3 regions of the Streptomyces sp. NPDC001068 genome follow, and region 2 is predicted to be linked to each of the others. Evidence: riboswitches for the same ligand, from Rfam matches in the RefSeq annotation. Region 2 holds a riboswitch; each other region holds the start of a gene.
The links. Region 2 has a riboswitch for cobalamin ahead of ACFY3I_RS07960 (CbtB-domain containing protein). Riboswitches for the same ligand answer to the same signal wherever they lie in the genome.
Positions count from the first base shown of each region.

Region 1: linked by a shared signal. The riboswitch ahead of ACFY3I_RS14760 (cobalamin biosynthesis protein) and the one ahead of ACFY3I_RS07960 (CbtB-domain containing protein) in region 2 are both predicted to bind cobalamin.
Region 3: linked by a shared signal. The riboswitch ahead of ACFY3I_RS04555 ((2Fe-2S) ferredoxin domain-containing protein) and the one ahead of ACFY3I_RS07960 (CbtB-domain containing protein) in region 2 are both predicted to bind cobalamin.

Region 1 is NZ_JBIAYD010000004.1:547,740-553,177, reverse strand. Features, by position in the region: gene ACFY3I_RS14775 (lysozyme) at 184-954, shown strand; gene ACFY3I_RS14770 (anion permease) at 1,129-2,367, shown strand; gene ACFY3I_RS14765 (hypothetical protein) at 2,388-2,615, shown strand; cobalamin riboswitch at 2,807-2,949, shown strand; gene ACFY3I_RS14760 (cobalamin biosynthesis protein) at 3,049-3,999, shown strand; gene ACFY3I_RS14755 (cobyric acid synthase) at 3,996-5,438, shown strand, end outside.
Region 2 is NZ_JBIAYD010000002.1:638,762-644,199, reverse strand. Features, by position in the region: gene efeB (iron uptake transporter deferrochelatase/peroxidase subunit) at 1-377, opposite strand, end outside; gene ACFY3I_RS07975 (EfeM/EfeO family lipoprotein) at 374-1,570, opposite strand; partial or broken gene ACFY3I_RS07970 (acyl-CoA dehydrogenase family protein) at 1,768-1,878, shown strand; gene ACFY3I_RS07965 (enoyl-CoA hydratase/isomerase family protein) at 1,875-2,909, shown strand; cobalamin riboswitch at 3,008-3,147, shown strand; gene ACFY3I_RS07960 (CbtB-domain containing protein) at 3,183-3,404, shown strand; gene ACFY3I_RS07955 (CbtA family protein) at 3,426-4,178, shown strand; gene pgm (phosphoglucomutase (alpha-D-glucose-1,6-bisphosphate-dependent)) at 4,401-5,438, shown strand, end outside.
Region 3 is NZ_JBIAYD010000001.1:1,042,869-1,048,306, forward strand. Features, by position in the region: gene ACFY3I_RS04550 (NB-ARC domain-containing protein) at 1-1,469, shown strand, start outside; gene ACFY3I_RS04555 ((2Fe-2S) ferredoxin domain-containing protein) at 1,564-1,953, opposite strand; cobalamin riboswitch at 2,072-2,249, opposite strand; gene ACFY3I_RS04560 (hypothetical protein) at 2,268-2,417, shown strand; gene ACFY3I_RS04565 (hypothetical protein) at 2,854-3,789, opposite strand; gene ACFY3I_RS04570 (hypothetical protein) at 3,786-5,438, opposite strand, start outside.

The sequences.
Region 1 (5,438 bases), on a different contig from region 2:
CAGCCGACGCCCCAACCGGCCTGTGCGGCAATGCACTTTAGGCCGGACGCCCCGGATCCAGTAGAGCGCAAAGCAGCACAAAAACAGCCATTCCGCAGCTTGGCCGAAGATCGCCGATGATCCGTCGATCTTCCAATAGCCTCTGGACGATTTGTCACAGACGTCGCCATTCCGGGGGGATTCATGGCCCGTGACCGCTTCCTGCCACGCCCGCGCCACCGGCGGCACCGCGCCCGCACGCTCGCCGCGGCCGTCCTCGCCCTCTGCCTCGCGGGAGCCGCTCCCGCGCTCGTCGGGACACCGGCGTCCGCGGCGGACCTGCCGGCCGGGCACGACGTCTCCTCGCACCAGAAGAACGTCGACTGGCCCCGCGCCAGGGCGGAGGGCGCCATGTTCGTCTACATCAAGGCGACGGAGTCCACCGGCTACCGCAACCCGTACTTCGACCAGCAGTACAACGGTTCACGCGCGGCCGGGATCATGCGGGGCGCCTACCACTTCGCCCTGCCCGACCAGTCGTCGGGCGCCCGCCAGGCCGCGTACTTCGTGAGCCACGGCGGCACCTGGAGCGCGGACGGCTGGACCCTGCCGCCGGCGCTCGACATCGAGTACGACCCGTACGACAGGAAGCACCGCTGCTACGGCCTGAGCCGCTCCGGGATGGTCCGGTGGATCAGGTCCTTCAGCGACGAGATGAGGCGGGAGACCGGCCGGCGGCCGGTGATCTACACAACCACCCACTGGTGGAACCTCTGCACCGGCGGCAGCGGCGCCTTCGCCGCGGACCACGCCCTGTGGATCGCCCGGCACGGCTCGGCGGACGCGGGCACGCTGCCGGGAGGCTGGTCGCGATGGACGTTCTGGCAGTACGACAACCGCGGCGGCCTGCCGGGTGACCAGAATCTCTTCAACGGATCGGCGGGCCGGCTGAAGGCGTTCGCCGACGGCCGCTGACCAACGGACGAACGGGCCGCCGGGCCCGATTCGGTACGGCGGCCCGGCCCGTCCGCGCGCCCGGATACTCCACAGACGTCACCAGACACCACAGGGACCATCTCAGTTCACCTTCCGTTCATTCAGGTTTCCTACGGTCCAACAGCTGATGACCTCTAAAGATTGTCTGGGTAAATGGAAAGCTTCTCGCTGATCCTCGCGATTGTGGTGGTGACCGCACTCGCGTTCGATTTCACGAACGGTTTCCACGACACCGCCAACGCGATGGCCACGACCATCTCGACCGGCGCGCTCAAGCCCAAGATCGCGGTGACCATGTCCGCCGCGCTCAACCTGGTGGGCGCCTTCCTCTCCGTGGAGGTCGCCAACACGATCTCCAAGGGCCTCGTCGACGAGAACGGCATCCGGCCCGAGGTCATCTTCGCCGCCCTCGTCGGCGCGATCCTCTGGAACCTGGTGACCTGGCTGGTGGGCCTGCCCTCCAGCTCCTCGCACGCCCTGATGGGCGGCCTTGTCGGCGCCACCGTCGCCTCCGCCGGCTTCGGCGCGGTGCACGGCGACGTCCTGGTCACCAAGATCCTGCTGCCGGCGGTCGCCGCTCCCGTCGTCGCGGGCCTCGCGGCGATGCTCGCCACCCGCCTTTCCTACGGGATCGGCGGGAACGCCGACGACAACGCCACCCGCAAGGGCTACCGCGCCGGCCAGATCGCCTCCGCCGGCCTCGTCTCACTCGCCCACGGCACCAACGACGCGCAGAAGACGATGGGCATCATCACCCTCGCGCTGATCGCGGGCGGCTCCGTCGCGCCCGGCTCGAACCCTCCCACCTGGGTCATCCTCTCCGCCGGCCTGGCGATCGCGCTCGGCACCTACATCGGCGGCTGGCGGATCATCCGCACCATGGGCAAGGGCCTGACCGACCTCCAGCCGCGGCAGGGCTTCGCCGCCCAGACCAGCGCGGCCACCGCCATCCTGGCCTCCTCCCACCTCGGCTTCTCGCTCTCCACCACGCACGTCGTCTCCGGCTCCGTGATGGGCGCGGGCCTGGGCCGCAAGGGCGGCACGGTCCGCTGGTCCACCGCGACCCGCATGATGGTCGCCTGGGTGCTCACCCTCCCCGCGGCCGCGGCCGTCGGCGCGCTCGCCGAGTCCGTGACCGACCTCGGCGACTGGGGCACGGCGGCCGTCGCCGTCTTCCTCGTCGCCGCGAGCGCCGCGATCTGGAAGCTCTCCCGCCGCCAGGTGGTGGACAGCGCGAACGTCAACGACACCGACGGCACCGAGCCGTCCGGCGTGGTGACCGCGGCGATGGCCGCCGTGACCCCGCCGCCCGCGGGCCCGGTCGCCGACGCCCTGACGGCCACCATCCCCTCCCCCGCCGCTCCCGCCGCCGACCCGGCCGCGACCGTCTGACACCCGAGGAAGAACCCGACATGAACATCGACTGGGCAGCCATCGGCTCCGTCTTCGGCGTCAGCCTCGTGGTCACCGTGGGCATGGTCGCCCTCTTCACCCTCGGCATCAAGGGCCTGTCCGCCCGCGAACGCGCCACGGCCCAGGGCGACTCCGCGGCCCTGGCCGTGACCGCCGCCTACCTGTGCTTCGCGGCCTGCGCGGCCGTCGTCGCCTACGGCATCCACCTGATCGTCGCCAAGTCCTGACCTACGCCGAGTCCTGACCGTCGCAAGGTCCCGGCCGTGGCAACGGCCCTGCCGGACCGGTCGCCGGCGGCCTCCGAAGGCTCCTTCCCGATCCGTCGGGAAGGAGCCTTCGACATGCCCCACGAACCCCGCTGGACCACCGGTGTGGGCCTTCCCACACACTCCCCTCGCAGGTCAACGGCAAGTTGACGGCTCTTCCGGGGGCGTGGTGGACTTCCGGAGCCAAGTACGGCGGCAAGAGAGGAAGCCGGTGCGAATCCGGCGCGGTCCCGCCACTGTCACCGGGGTAACAACCCCCGGGAGCCAGGAACTCTCACCGCCGGTCTCGTCGAACCAGGGCGTGGACACCCTGAGTGAGGACATATCGCCATGCGCGGCTGCCGAACGAGGTTGAGTACCCGGACCGTTCACGCCCCCGCGGCCGGCTGAGCCGATGGGTGCCGGTCGCGTCTTCGCGTACGGCGCCGCCGCCGGCCTTCTCGGTGACCTGCTGCTCGGCGATCCTCGCCGCGGGCATCCGGTCGCCGCGTTCGGCCGGGCGGCAGGAGCCGTCGAACGGGTGCTGTGGCGGGACGACCGCGGCTGGGGCTCCCTGCACACCGCGGTCTGCGCCGGTGGCGCCGTGACGCTGGGCGTCCTGGCCCAGCGTGCCCTGCGGCCGTCCGCCGCCGCCTCCGTCGCGCTCACCGCGACCGCCACCTGGGCCGTGGTCGGGGGCACTTCGCTCGCCCGCGAGGCCGGTGCCGTCGGGCGCGCCCTGCGGGCCGGGGACGTCGAGGCCGCCCGGGCCCGGCTGCCCCATCTGTGCGGGCGCGATCCGCAGGCCCTGGACGCCGACGGGATCGCCCGGGCCGTCGTGGAGTCGGTCGCCGAGAACACCAGCGACGCGGTCGTGGGCGCGCTGGTGTGGGGAGCCCTCGCCGGGGTGCCGGGGCTGCTCGGGTTCCGGGCCGTCAACACCCTGGACGCGATGGTGGGTCACCGGTCCGCCCGGTACCGGCGGTACGGGTGGGCCTCCGCGCGGCTGGACGACGTGGCGGGATGGCCGGGGGCACGGCTCACCGCCGCGCTGGCGGCCGCCGCCGGCGACGACACCGCGGGAGCCGTGCGGGCCTGGCGGTCCGACGCGGCGAAGCATCCGAGCCCCAACGCGGGGCCGGTGGAGGCGTCGTTCGCGGGAGCGCTCGGGGTGCGGCTCGGAGGGACGCTGTCGTACGGGGGGCGCATCGAGCACCGGCCGGTGCTGAACGGGGAGGGACGGGCTGTGGAAGTCGCCGACATCGAGCGGGCGGTACGGCTGTCGCGCCGGGTGGGATGGCTGGCGCTCGGCGTGAGCGCGGCCGCGGCCCTGGCGCGCGGGGCGCTCTCGGGGAGGGCCTCATGAACAACGGCGGTCTCCTCGTCGCCGGTACCACCTCCGACGCCGGCAAGAGCGTCGTCACCGCCGGGATCTGCCGGTGGCTGGTCCGGCAGGGCGTCAGGGTCGCGCCGTTCAAGGCGCAGAACATGTCCCTCAACTCCTTCGTCACCCGCGAGGGCGCCGAGATCGGGCGGGCGCAGGCCATGCAGGCGCAGGCCTGCCGCGTCGAGCCGACCGCGCTGATGAACCCCGTGCTGCTCAAGCCGGGCGGCGAGCAGAGCAGTCAGGTCGTGCTGCTCGGCAAGCCGGTCGGTGAGCTCAGCGCGCGCGGCTACCACGGCGGACGGCGGCAGAAGCTGCTCGGCACCGTGCTCGACTGCCTCGCCGAGTTGCGGGGCACGTATGACGCGGTGATCTGTGAGGGGGCGGGCAGTCCGGCGGAGATCAACCTGCGCCGGACCGACATCGTGAACATGGGGATCGCGCGCAACGCGCGGATTCCCGTCCTCGTCGTCGGCGACATCGACCGCGGGGGCGTGTTCGCCTCCTTCTTCGGCACCGTCGCCCTGCTCTCGCCCGAGGACCAGGCCCTGGTCTCCGGGTTCCTCGTCAACAAGTTCCGTGGCGACGTCTCCCTGCTGGAGCCGGGCCTCGACATGCTGCACGGGCTGACCGGACGCCGGACGTACGGCGTGCTCCCCTTCCGGCACGGGCTCGGGATCGACGAGGAGGACGGGCTCAGGGTGTCGCTGCGCGGGACGGTACGGGAGTCGGACACCGCGCCGCCCGTCGGCGAGGACGTGCTCCGGGTCGCCGTCTGCGCGATCCCCCTGATGTCCAACTTCACCGACGTGGACGCGCTGGCCGCCGAACCGGGTGTCGTGGTGCGGTTCGTGGACCGGCCGGAGGAACTCGCCGACGCCGACCTCGTCGTCGTCCCCGGTACCCGGGGCACGGTCCGCGCCCTGGAGTGGCTGCGCGAGCGGGGGCTCGCGGAGGCGTTGCGCCGCCGGGCCGCCGAGGGGCGGCCCGTGCTCGGGGTCTGCGGCGGCTTCCAGGTCCTCGGGGAGCACATCGAGGACGAGGTGGAGAGCCGGCGGGGGCACGTGGACGGACTGGGGATCCTGCCCGTACGCGTCCGGTTCGCCCGGGAGAAGACACTGACCCGGCCCGTCGGCGAGGCCCTCGGCGAGCGGGTCGAGGGGTACGAGATCCATCACGGGGTCGCCGAAGTCACCGGCGGAGAAGCCTTCCTGGACGGTTGCCGGGTCGGACAGACCTGGGGCACCCACTGGCACGGCTCCCTGGAGTCGGACGGTTTCCGCCGGGCCTTCCTGCGCGAGGTCGCGGCCGCCGCGGGCCGCCGGTTCGTGCCGGCCCCCGACACCTCGTTCGCCGCGCTGCGCGAGGAGCAGCTCGACCGGCTCGGCGACCTGATCGAACAGCACGCGGACACCGACGCG
Region 2 (5,438 bases):
GCCAGCGCCCCCGATGGCAGTTCCTCGCCGAGGACACCGGAGTCGGCGGGCGGCGCGGTGACTCCGACCGGGTCCGGGGTGCCGCCCGAGGTGAGGAAACGGGCGCGCGCGGTGAGCGTGCGCAGCAGATCGGCCAGTTCGGCCCGGCCCTCGGCGGTGACGTCGAGCGAGGCGAAGACGGTCGTCCGCCGGGGTGCCGCGATCACGGACCGCTGACGGGCGCCGTGGAAGGGCGCGACGGCGGGCGTCGCCGCGGCGGTCGCGGTGAGCGGCGCGGCCGCGCCGCCGGCGGTCAGTCCGGCGCCCGCCAGCGCCGCGCCCCGCAGGAAGCCGCGGCGGCCGACCCCGCTCCGGCCGGGCTTCTCCTGGCTGCTCACACCGTCCTCCGCGGATCGCACAGGGTCGCCACCGACGCCAGCCGTTCCACCAGGTCCCCGAGTGCCGCGTCGACCTTCTCGCGCTGCCGGTGGCTCAGCTTCCCGAGGGGCGTCCAGGTGCCGTCGTGCTCGAAGGCGTCCAGCGTCCCCGCGACCCGGGCCAGTTCGCTCTCCAGGGCCGGCAGCCCGGCGTACCGGGTGGCCAGCAGCGGGCGCAGCCGGGTCATGACCTGCGCCGTGCCGTCCAGGTTGGCGCGGGCGGTGGCCAGGTTGCTGCCGCTTCCGTAGTCGGTCCGGCCGGTCAGTTCGAACTGCACCGTGTTCTCCAGGATCTCGTGCGCCCGCAGCCCCAACTGGGCCGGGTCCATCCGGGTCTGCGCCCAGTCGTCCCGGAGCGCGGTGACCGACGTGACCAGGCCGTCCGCCGGGCCGCGCAGCCCGCTCGCCGACTCGCCGTGCCACAGGCCGTACTCGATCCGGTGGAAGCCGGTGAAGTCCTTGTCGTGGACCCCGCCGAGCAGGCCCGCGTCCGTGCCGTCGACGGCGCCGTCCGCGTCCCCGAAGGCGTCGTACGCGGCGCCCAGCCGCTCGTACTCGAGGTGGGCCGGCAGCCAGTCGGCGCGGGCGGCGGCCAGGTCGCCGCCGTCGACGGCGTCCCGGAGCCTCGTCGTCAGCCGTACCACGTCGGACAGGCCGCCGCCGATCCACTTCTGGTAGGCGAGCGCCGGCGGGATCAGGTCGTGCTCGGTGACCGGGGCCGCGGCCGGACCGCTCCTGCCCCGCGTGACGCGGACCGTGGGCCCGGTGACCGCGTCGGAGTCGTCCGGGACGCACATGAACGCGTAACTGCCCCTGCCGAGCCGGACGGTGAGTTCCCGGGTGGTGCCGGGGCCGATGTCCTCGACCTCGCCGTAGACGGCCCGGCTGCGCGGGTCCTCCAGGAAGACCTCGGCGGAACCGTCGGTAGGGTTGCGCAGGTCGAAGACCTGGACACCGGGGGCCGGTGCGCTCCAGCCCCGCCCGCAGCGGCTGGGGGACACCTCGACCGTGGTGTGCGGCAGCGTGTTCGGGCCGGCGTGCGCGGGGCGCGGGCCGCGGGCGAGCGCCAGGACTCCGGCCACCAGGCAGACGACGACGACCGCGACGACCGCCCAGGGACGCGGCGACCTCGCGTCGAGGCCGGACAACACCATCCCAGCTCCCGGGTCCGTACCGTTCGTGATCGCCTCATGCTAGGCAGACGTGTTCACCCGAACGGCCGTCCAGGCGAACCCATGACCAAGTGTTCCCTGCCGGTTCACCGGATCTGCCGGGGGTCCGCCCGGCCGGTGCCGGGCGGTCCCGCCACGAGGACGGCACCCCGTGCGGCCACCCGCGGCCGCGCGGCGCGTACCGTGTCGAGAAGATCATCCGTGACCTGCGGGTCCACCGGATCCCGGAAGGAACCTACGAGATCATGCGTGTCACCACGGCCCGAGGGCGTACGGAGGCCATCCGATGAACGACGTCCTGCTGCACACCGCCGGCCGGGTGGGCCGACTCGTCCTCAACCGCCCCAAGGCCCTCAACGCCCTCTCCCACGCCATGGTCCGCGCCATCGACGAGGCGCTCACCGCCTGGGAGCACGACCCCGCCGTGGCGACCGTCGTCCTCACCGGCGCGGGGGAGCGCGGCCTGTGCGCGGGCGGCGACATCCGCGCCGTCCACGACGACGCCCGCGACGGCGACGGCACCGGCGCCGCCGCGTTCTGGCGCGACGAGTACCGCCTCAACGCCCGCATCGCCCGCTACCCCAAGCCCTACGTCGCGATCATGGACGGCATCGTGATGGGCGGCGGAGTCGGCGTCTCCGCGCACGGCAGCGTCCGGATCGCCACCGAGCGTTCCCGGATCGCCATGCCGGAGACCGGCATCGGCTTCGTCCCGGACGTCGGCGGCACCCGCCTGCTCGCCCTCGCCCCCGGCGAACTCGGCACCCACCTCGCCCTGACGGGAGCCCAGATCGGCGCCGCGGACGCCCTGTTGTGCGGGCTCGCCGACCACTGCGTGCCCTCCGAGCGCGTCGAAGGGCTTATCGCCGACCTCGCCGAGCGGCCCGTCCCCGACGCGCTCGCCCGGCACGTGCGACCGGCGCCGGACGGCGAACTGGCCCGTCACCGGGAGTGGATCGACGCCTGCTACACCGCCGGCACGGTCGAGGAGATCGTCCGGCGGCTGCTCGACCACGGCGACCCGGGGGCCAAGGAGGCGGCACACACCCTGCTGTCGAGGTCGCCGACCGCCCTCAAGGTCACGCTCGCCGCGCTGCGCCGGGCCCGGCGGCTCGGTTCGCTCGAGGAGGTCCTCGACCAGGAGTACCGCGTCTCCTGCCGGGCCCTGACCACGCCCGACCTGGTGGAGGGCATCCGCGCCCAGGTCATCGACAAGGACCGTGCCCCCCGTTGGTCGCCGGCCACCCTCGCCGAGGTCACCGACGCCGACGTGCAGCGGTACTTCGCCCCGCTCGGCGAGCGCGAACTGGGGCTCGCCTGACCCAACGGTTCCGGTCACCGCCGCCCCGGTGGCCCCGAAACGTGCCGGCCGGCGGGAGAGGAAGATCACGCCAGGTGGGCGCGGTCTTGGCCGTGCCCCTGACACGCGGTACGGTCGGTCCGATATCGACGACGCCAGAACGGAAGCCGGTGGAAGTCCGGCACGGTCGCGCCACTGTGTGCGAGAACCCCCGGGGATCTCGCGAGTCAGACCCGTAGCCGTCGTCAAGTGCACCACCGAGATGGGACGCGAACTCCCAGAGGAGGTTCTGCCATGGCGCAGACCGTCGCGCAGCCGACAGCCACCACCCCCGTCGTTCCCGCCAAGCTGCCGCTGAGCGCGATAGCTCCGTGGGCGGTCTTCTTCGGCATCCTCATGATCGTCCTGCTCTACTTCGTCGGCGCCGAGCAGGGCGCCACCTCCGTGTTCAGCGGCACGGACGTCCACGAGTGGGTGCACGACGCCCGCCACCTCCTCGGCTTCCCCTGCCACTGACGTAAGGGACGCCGCACGCCCATGAACTCCGCAACGGTAAGAAACCTCCTGTGGCGGGGCATGCTCGCCGGCCTCGTCGCCGGTGCGCTCGCCCTGGTCGTCGCCTACCTCCTCGGTGAGCCGAACGTCGACAAGGCGATCAGCTTCGAGGACGCCCACTCGCACGAGCACGAGATGGAGGTCGTCTCCCGCTCCCTGCAGTCCACCGCGGGCCTGGCCACCGGTGTGCTGGTCTACGGGGTCGCGTTCGGCGGCATCGCCGCGCTCGCCTACTGCTTCGCCCTCGGCCGCGTCGGCCGCTTCTCGCCCCGGGCGACGGCACTGCTGCTGTCCGGCTGCGCGCTGCTCGCCGTGTACGTCGTGCCGTTCCTGAAGTACCCGGCCAACCCGCCGTCGGTGGGCGACCCGGACACCATCGGCAAGCGGACCACGCTGTACTTCCTGATGATGGTGCTCAGCGTGCTGCTGGCGGTCGCCGCCACCATCCTGGGCAAGCGGCTGGCGCCCAGCCTCGGCACCTGGTGGGCGACCATGGTCGCGGTGGCCGCCTTCGCCGTGGTCATCGCGCTCGCCTACCGGTTCCTGCCCGCCATCAACGAGGTGCCGGCGGACTTCCCGGCCACCCTGCTGTGGCGGTTCCGGGTCTCCGCGCTCGCCATCCAGCTGGTGCTGTGGGGCGGCTTCGGCCTGCTCTTCGGCGAGTTGGCGGAGCGGCAGCTCAACCCGCGGCCCGCGAAGGCCCCGGCCGGACGGACGGTTCCCGCCGCGCACTGAACGACTCACGTCACGCGAGGGCCCCTCGGAACCACCCGGGGGCCCTCTCGCGTCCCCGGGCGGCGGCCCGCCGGGGAAGAGGCCCGGCCCCGGTGCCGTGAACCGGCCGTGAACCCGCCGTGTCCTCGGCGTCCGGACCGGAGCCGCGCTCGCCTCCACCGCCGCCGACAGGGAAGGATGGGCCTCCAGCGATCGATCAACGACTGCGGAGGAAGTGGACTCATGCCACATGAGCGAGCGGGCCGGCCGGCCGCTCCGGAGGACCTCGTCGACGTGGCCCGGCTGGTCACGGCGTACTACGCACGGCACCCCGAGCCGGCCGACCCGGCCCAGCGGGTGGCGTTCGGCACCTCCGGGCACCGCGGTTCGTCACTGGCGACCGCCTTCAACGAGGACCACATCGCGGCCACCAGCCAGGCCATCTGCGAGTACCGCGGCGGTCAGGGCACCGACGGCCCCCTCTTCCTGGGTGCCGACACGCACGCCCTGTCCGAGCCCGCGAAGGTGACCGCCCTGGAGGTGTTCGCGGCCAACGGCGTCACCGTCCTCGTCGACAGCGCCGACGGCTACACGCCGACCCCCGCCGTCTCACACGCCATCCTCACCCACAACCGCGGCCGCACCACCGGCCTCGCGGACGGCGTCGTGGTCACCCCGTCGCACAACCCGCCCGCCGACGGCGGGTTCAAGTACAACCCGCCCAGCGGCGGGCCCGCCGCCTCCGACGCCACGTCCTGGATCCAGGACCGCGCCAACCAGATCATCGCGGGCGGGATGAAGGACGTACAGCGCCTCCCGTACGAGCGCGCCCTCGCCGCGCCGACCACCGGCCGCTACGACTTCATGGGCGTGTACGTCGACGACCTGCCGAGCGTCCTGGACCTCGACGCGGTGCGGGCGTCCGGACTGCGCATCGGGGCCGACCCGCTCGGCGGGGCCTCCGTCGCCTACTGGGGCCGGATCGCCGAACGGCACGGCCTGGACCTCACCGTGGTCAACCCGTACACCGACCCCACCTGGCGGTTCATGACGCTGGACTGGGACGGCAAGATCCGCATGGACTGCTCCTCGCCGTACGCGATGGCCTCGCTGATCGAGAAGCGCGAAGAGTTCCGGGTCGCCACCGGAAACGACGCGGACGCGGACCGGCACGGCATCGTCACCCGCGACGCCGGCCTGATGAACCCCAACCACTACCTGGCCGTCGCCATCTCCTACCTCTACCGGCACCGCGACCGCTGGCCGTCGGGCACCGGCATC
Region 3 (5,438 bases), on a different contig from region 2:
CCCTCGGGCCGCTCGGGCCGGCCGAGTCCACGAACCTGCTGGCCGGGATCCTGAACGGGCGGACCGTCGACGGCGCGGCCCTCACCCGGCTCGCCGAGAGCTGCGGGGGCCTGCCCCTCGCGCTGCGGATCATCGGGAACCGGCTGCTCAGCCGGCCCGACTGGGATGCCGCGGAACTGGCCGCCCGGCTCGCCCCCGAGGAACACCGCCTCGACCAGTTCAGGGCGGGGGACCTGCGGATCGCCGCCGCGTTCATGATGTCCTACGAACAGCTGACCCCCTCGGCACGGCAGGTCTTCCGAAGACTGGCGGTGCTGCCGGGGCGGGACTTCGGCGCCGAACTGGCCTCGGTGGCCGGCGGACTCCCGCTCGGGGACGCCTGGGAGGCGCTGGACGACCTCGTGGACCTCGGCCTCCTCCAGGACGCCGGGGCGGGAAGGTACCGGTTCCACGACCTCGTCCGGCTCTTCGCCCGCGACCGGCTCCAGGCGGAGGAGGGCGACGCCGCCGCGGCCGTCCGGGAACGGGTGACGGTGTGGCTGTTGCGGACGGCGACGGCCGCCGGACGCTGGTTCGAGCCCGGCTACGGCCGCCCCGACCCGGACGTCCCCGCCCTCGGCAGCACGGAGGAAGCGGAGGACTGGCTGCGGGCGGAGGTGGAGAACTGGCTCGGAGCACTGCGCTCCGCGTCGGCCGCCGGCCGGCATCGACCGGTCCTGGACTGCGCCGAGTCGATGCACTGGTTCTCCGACCGCTGGGCCCATGCCCCCCACTGGCGTGAAGTCTTCTCTCTCGGCGCGGAGGCCGCCGTCGCCCTCGCCGACCCCGTACAGCAGGCGACGCAGCTCAACTACCTCGCCTGGGTCCACTGGGTGCCGCCCAGCGACCCCGAGGCCATGCTCCGCTGCACCGCGCGGGCACTGGAACTCGCCGAGCGGAGCGGTGCCGCCCAACAGGTCGCCGCGGCACACGACTACACCTCGCGTGCCCTGCTGGCGCTCGACCGACCCGACGAGGCCGCGGCGTCGGCGGCCGTGGCCGCGGGGATGTTCCAGGCGGCCGGCGACATCGACGCGTACGTGCAGACCCTCTCCCAGATCGGCCACTGCCGCAGGAAGCAGGGGCGTACCGCCGAAGCCCTGCGGCAGTACCGCGGGACGCTCGACCTGATCGGCGACGGGAGTTCGGGCATGACGCCCACCATCGCGGCACAGTGCCGGCCGTACGTGCTGGCGCGCATCGGACAGTGCCTGGCGGACCTCGACCGCCGCGCCGAGGCGGTCGCCGCCCTCACCGAGGCGGTGGAGCTGATGGAGAAGCTCCAGCCGAACTTCCGTCAGGCCGAAGCCCTGGAGACACTGGGAGCCCTGCTGGAGGACGAAGGCCGCCCCTACTACGAGCGGGCCGCCCGGACCTACCGGGAGATCGGCGACGAGGCGGCCGGCCGTCGCTGCGAGGCCGCCACCTGACCACCCCGACCGCCCGCGGGCGCCGTCGGGCAGCCGTACGCGCTTCCCGTCACCCCCCGCCCGGGAACTCCCCGGCCTCGGTCACGCCGACCGGTCAACTCGCCCTGCCCGGCGGGGTGAAGACGTACAGCTCGAGGATGTCGGGACAGGGCGCGATGCCCGGCCCGCCGGCCCGCACCCAGGCGGCGACGTCCTCGGTGGCCTCGGGATCGTTGACCAGGCCGAGCCAGACCGGGCGGGCTCCCGCGGCGCGCGCGGCGGCCGAGGGCTGGACGACGATCACGTTGGCGTGCTCGCACACGTCGAGGCAGTCCGAGACCCGCACGGGAACCTGCTCCGACAGGCGCGCCAACTGCCGGTCGTGATCCACCCCGGTGACCTTCGGGGTGCCGCAGCAGCAGTCCCGGCAGACCACGACACGGCAGGGTGCCGGTGTGGCCGCGGGGTTCGCCGAACGTCCTGCCTCGGGTCGCGGCCGGGACATCGGGCTCACCCCCTGCGCCGGAAGGACGGACGGGGTCGCGGGAGCGCGGAACTGCACGGCATGCCTCGGCGGGTGTCGGGGCTCGTACGCGGAGCCTGGCCTGCGGACGTCCTCCGCGCCGGGGCACGGAGGTGCCAGCAGGTCTTCGGACTCGGGTTCCTCCGGCCGGGACGCCTTCCCGGTCTCCCAGTGGCTCGCGTGCCCCGCCCGTCCCCCTCACCGCTGCGCGTCAGCTCCGGATTCCCACCGGATTCCCTGACCACGGACGTGGTTCGACTGGCACGTCGAGGCTATCAAGTCCGGCGTACGGGCAGATGGTCCGAAGCGACCCGCTCCTTGACCAGTACGGCGACCGGATCGCCGAGGTCTTCCGCGACCCCGAGAACCTGCTCGAGATCCTCGACGGCTGCTGGGGGACGGGAAAGCTCCCCCAGACGATCTCCCGCCGCCCCCGCGGACACTGAAAGCCCGAGGACCTCACCAGGGACGACGTGCACGCACAGCCGTTCGATCCTCCTGCCATCCGGCCCGTGACACCGGCCACACCGCACATTACGCGCATGGGCAAAACAGCAGGTCAGGCACGCTTCCCGGCAGCCTCCGGGATCACCACACTCTCCACATAATGCGTCATCAGAAAAACGTCATGTTAAGCGGGGAAGGCATAACCGCAGCTCAGGATTGGTTCCCGGTGCTCTGAGTGCCCCTGTGGGCACCTAGAGCGTCAGCGCGACGGCGATAAAGTGCATCGCGGTAAACACCGGTGGCGTTCCAGGACCCTCACCATCGCGGTCGTGCGCTGTCCATTTCGGCGATCCGTGGGCTGGTCTTTCCCATCGCAGGGGATAGGCCGCGCTTCCGATCCGTGGCCCATCCCCCTGGCGTTGTCGACGCGTGCAGCTACTGACTTATAGCGACCCACTGCACGGAAAGGCGCTGCAGAAGCTGCTCGGCCGAGTCGTCAGGGTGGAACTCCCGGAGGACCTGTGCGAGACGCAGGGCGCGGGCCACCTGGGGACCAGGCGAAAGGCCGAGCGCCTCTATGACGTCCGAGGCGGAGACGATCAGGACTCCGGTCGTGTCGGCGAGAAGTGCCCACTCGGCGCGCAGGCGGATCTCACGGTCGAAGTCGGCATCGTGCGCCAGCTTCTCAAGTGCCTTCGCCCACCGCACCCGGTACCTAGCATGGATGCTGTTCAACTTCTGATCATTGAACCGCTGAAGCCCCAGGTCTCCCGCAGCCTCCTGAAGGCTTTGCCTGTAGCGCGGATAGTCCTGACGCTCCAAGGCGGCACGCCACTGCAACACCAGCGTGGACTTCTCCGGACTACGCTCGACGGACTTGGCTATGGCCAGCATGAAGTGGGCATACGCCTCGTTCTGTTCAAGCAGCCTGGCCAAGCAGTGCTGCCATTCAATGGTGGACTGGGGCACAACGGACCCGCAGGCCCGCTCGAACCACTCATTGCAAATTCGCTCGGTATCCTCGCCCTCGGACACCGAGGCGTCCATGTGATGGACCAGGAACGCGCGCAACCGGCGCATCGTGTCCGCAAAGTCCTTCTCGGGCGGCGTGTGCCCCAGGGCCGCGGCCTGTTCGTAGAGCCACCTGCTGGACGCTGCCCATGCCTCCGAGTACCACGCCCGCATCCATATCGTGGCGAAGAAGAAAGCGGTCTGCGGGTGGGTGAAGTCGGGTGGAGGCAGACTGACATCTGTGCCAGCTGAGCGCCTCAACAGATGGCGGGCGAGCCGGTCAAGATTGCGATGGACGCCGGCGATGCGATTCCAGGCGGCCGCGGGCGCGACCGGCGGGGTGGACTGCGTCGTTGTCACCGTGCACCTCGCACATTGCTCCGCCGATGGGCGGCAGGACCCAGAAGCGTGGGCCCACGACGCTCTCCAGGTTCTCGCGGGGGCTCCAACCGCGGACCGATCATGTTGAACGAGATGTAGGCGTCAAGAGTCCTGCCTTCCACGGCCTGATCGGGTCCGAAGCCGGACGGGTCGAAGGGGAGCTCCCTCTGGTACCCATCGACCCAACAGCGACCGCCTCGGAAGTTCGCGTCGACCCGGAGGACTCTGGCCCTGAAGACTCGGGGAGCACCGTCCTCCCAGCTCGACACGTAGACGTTGATCACGCGGCGGCGATCCCGCTGCTCCAGTGAGAGGCGGTCCAGGTCCCGGAACGCCTCAATCGCCCTGTCGATGCTGCCCAGGTGGAAGAGCGCCAGCGCGCGCATGAAGTGGACCCTGAGCGAAGGCATCGCGTCGTAGGCCGACGCAAGCTCCGTGAGCTCGAGGCATTCCTGCCAGGCAGCCTGATCCAACGGCAGGGTCTGTCGCTCACCCGAGAGGAAGCGCTCACCGGTTCGCGCGAACCACAGCAGATCAACGGCAAGGCGCACACAGCGTTCGTCTTGGAGCCGGAGGGGATTCCGCCTGAGATGCTCCAGAGCCCGCTGTACTCCCTCCTGGTTGGGTTCATTATTGATGAAGCCACTGACTTTCAGGGCATAGAAGAAGGCGGCCAGCGGCTCGTCGTACGCCTCGAGCTTTTTCAACTGCTGCTCTGCCAGGAAATGGTCGCTCGCCAGCGAGGCGATATCCACGAACTTGCTGTGGTACAGGCCTGCCTGTCCGGGCTCTAGAGTCTCCGGGTCGATCACTGTCAGGGCGCTCAGGCAGTCACCGACCAGCGTAGCTGCAGTCTCGTCGGACAGTGCTCCCGCTTTGAACGTGTCCCGGGTAGCCCAGCAGAGCACATCCACCGGGTAGTAATTGGTCGCCTCACACTCCAGAGCCGACTGGACGCTTCGTTTGAGCTCCCGGAGTTCGCCCGAAATGTACTCCTCGCTCGGCAACGTCTGAGGGATGCCGCCGCCGGGTCCGGAGTGGAGCAGTTCGTACAGTTGGGAGCCGCGGACGCTGGCCTGCTCGACGTAGAGATTCAGGCGAATGTCCCGCCGGTGACCCAGGTCTTCCGCTTCCCGCAACGCCTCGTCCACCGCCTCCTGCGCTGCCTCCAAGGCGCGGCGCCGCAGGTCGGCGTCCGGTCCCTGTCGGCGCTGGTCCCACACCGCCCATTCACGCCGCATGTTCACTTCTTTGTGGGTGAGCCGAGCGTGAATCACAGGGTTGGTCACCAGCATTCTCAGCTTGGCGATGGAGTCAGCGATCAGCAGGTACTGGGCCCCGTACTTCCGCTGCTCCCGGTTCTTCTGCGGGCCGATCGCGGTGAGAAGCGCCATGACGAACTCGATCTCCGGGCCGCCATTACGGGCTCGGGAATCAGGCCGGACCAGCTCGATCACTTCGGAAATCTGAGCACCCTCTCGCTCCTCCCCCCAACTGCGGGCGCCGGTCAGCAGGGTTGCCTCCAACTGGTTGCGCCCTCCGAGTGCGTAATTGCCCTGTTCGTCCTCGTCCCAGCGGATTATGTCTATGCCACTCAGCAGGTCCGGAAGATTCCGGACGCCGTCGCG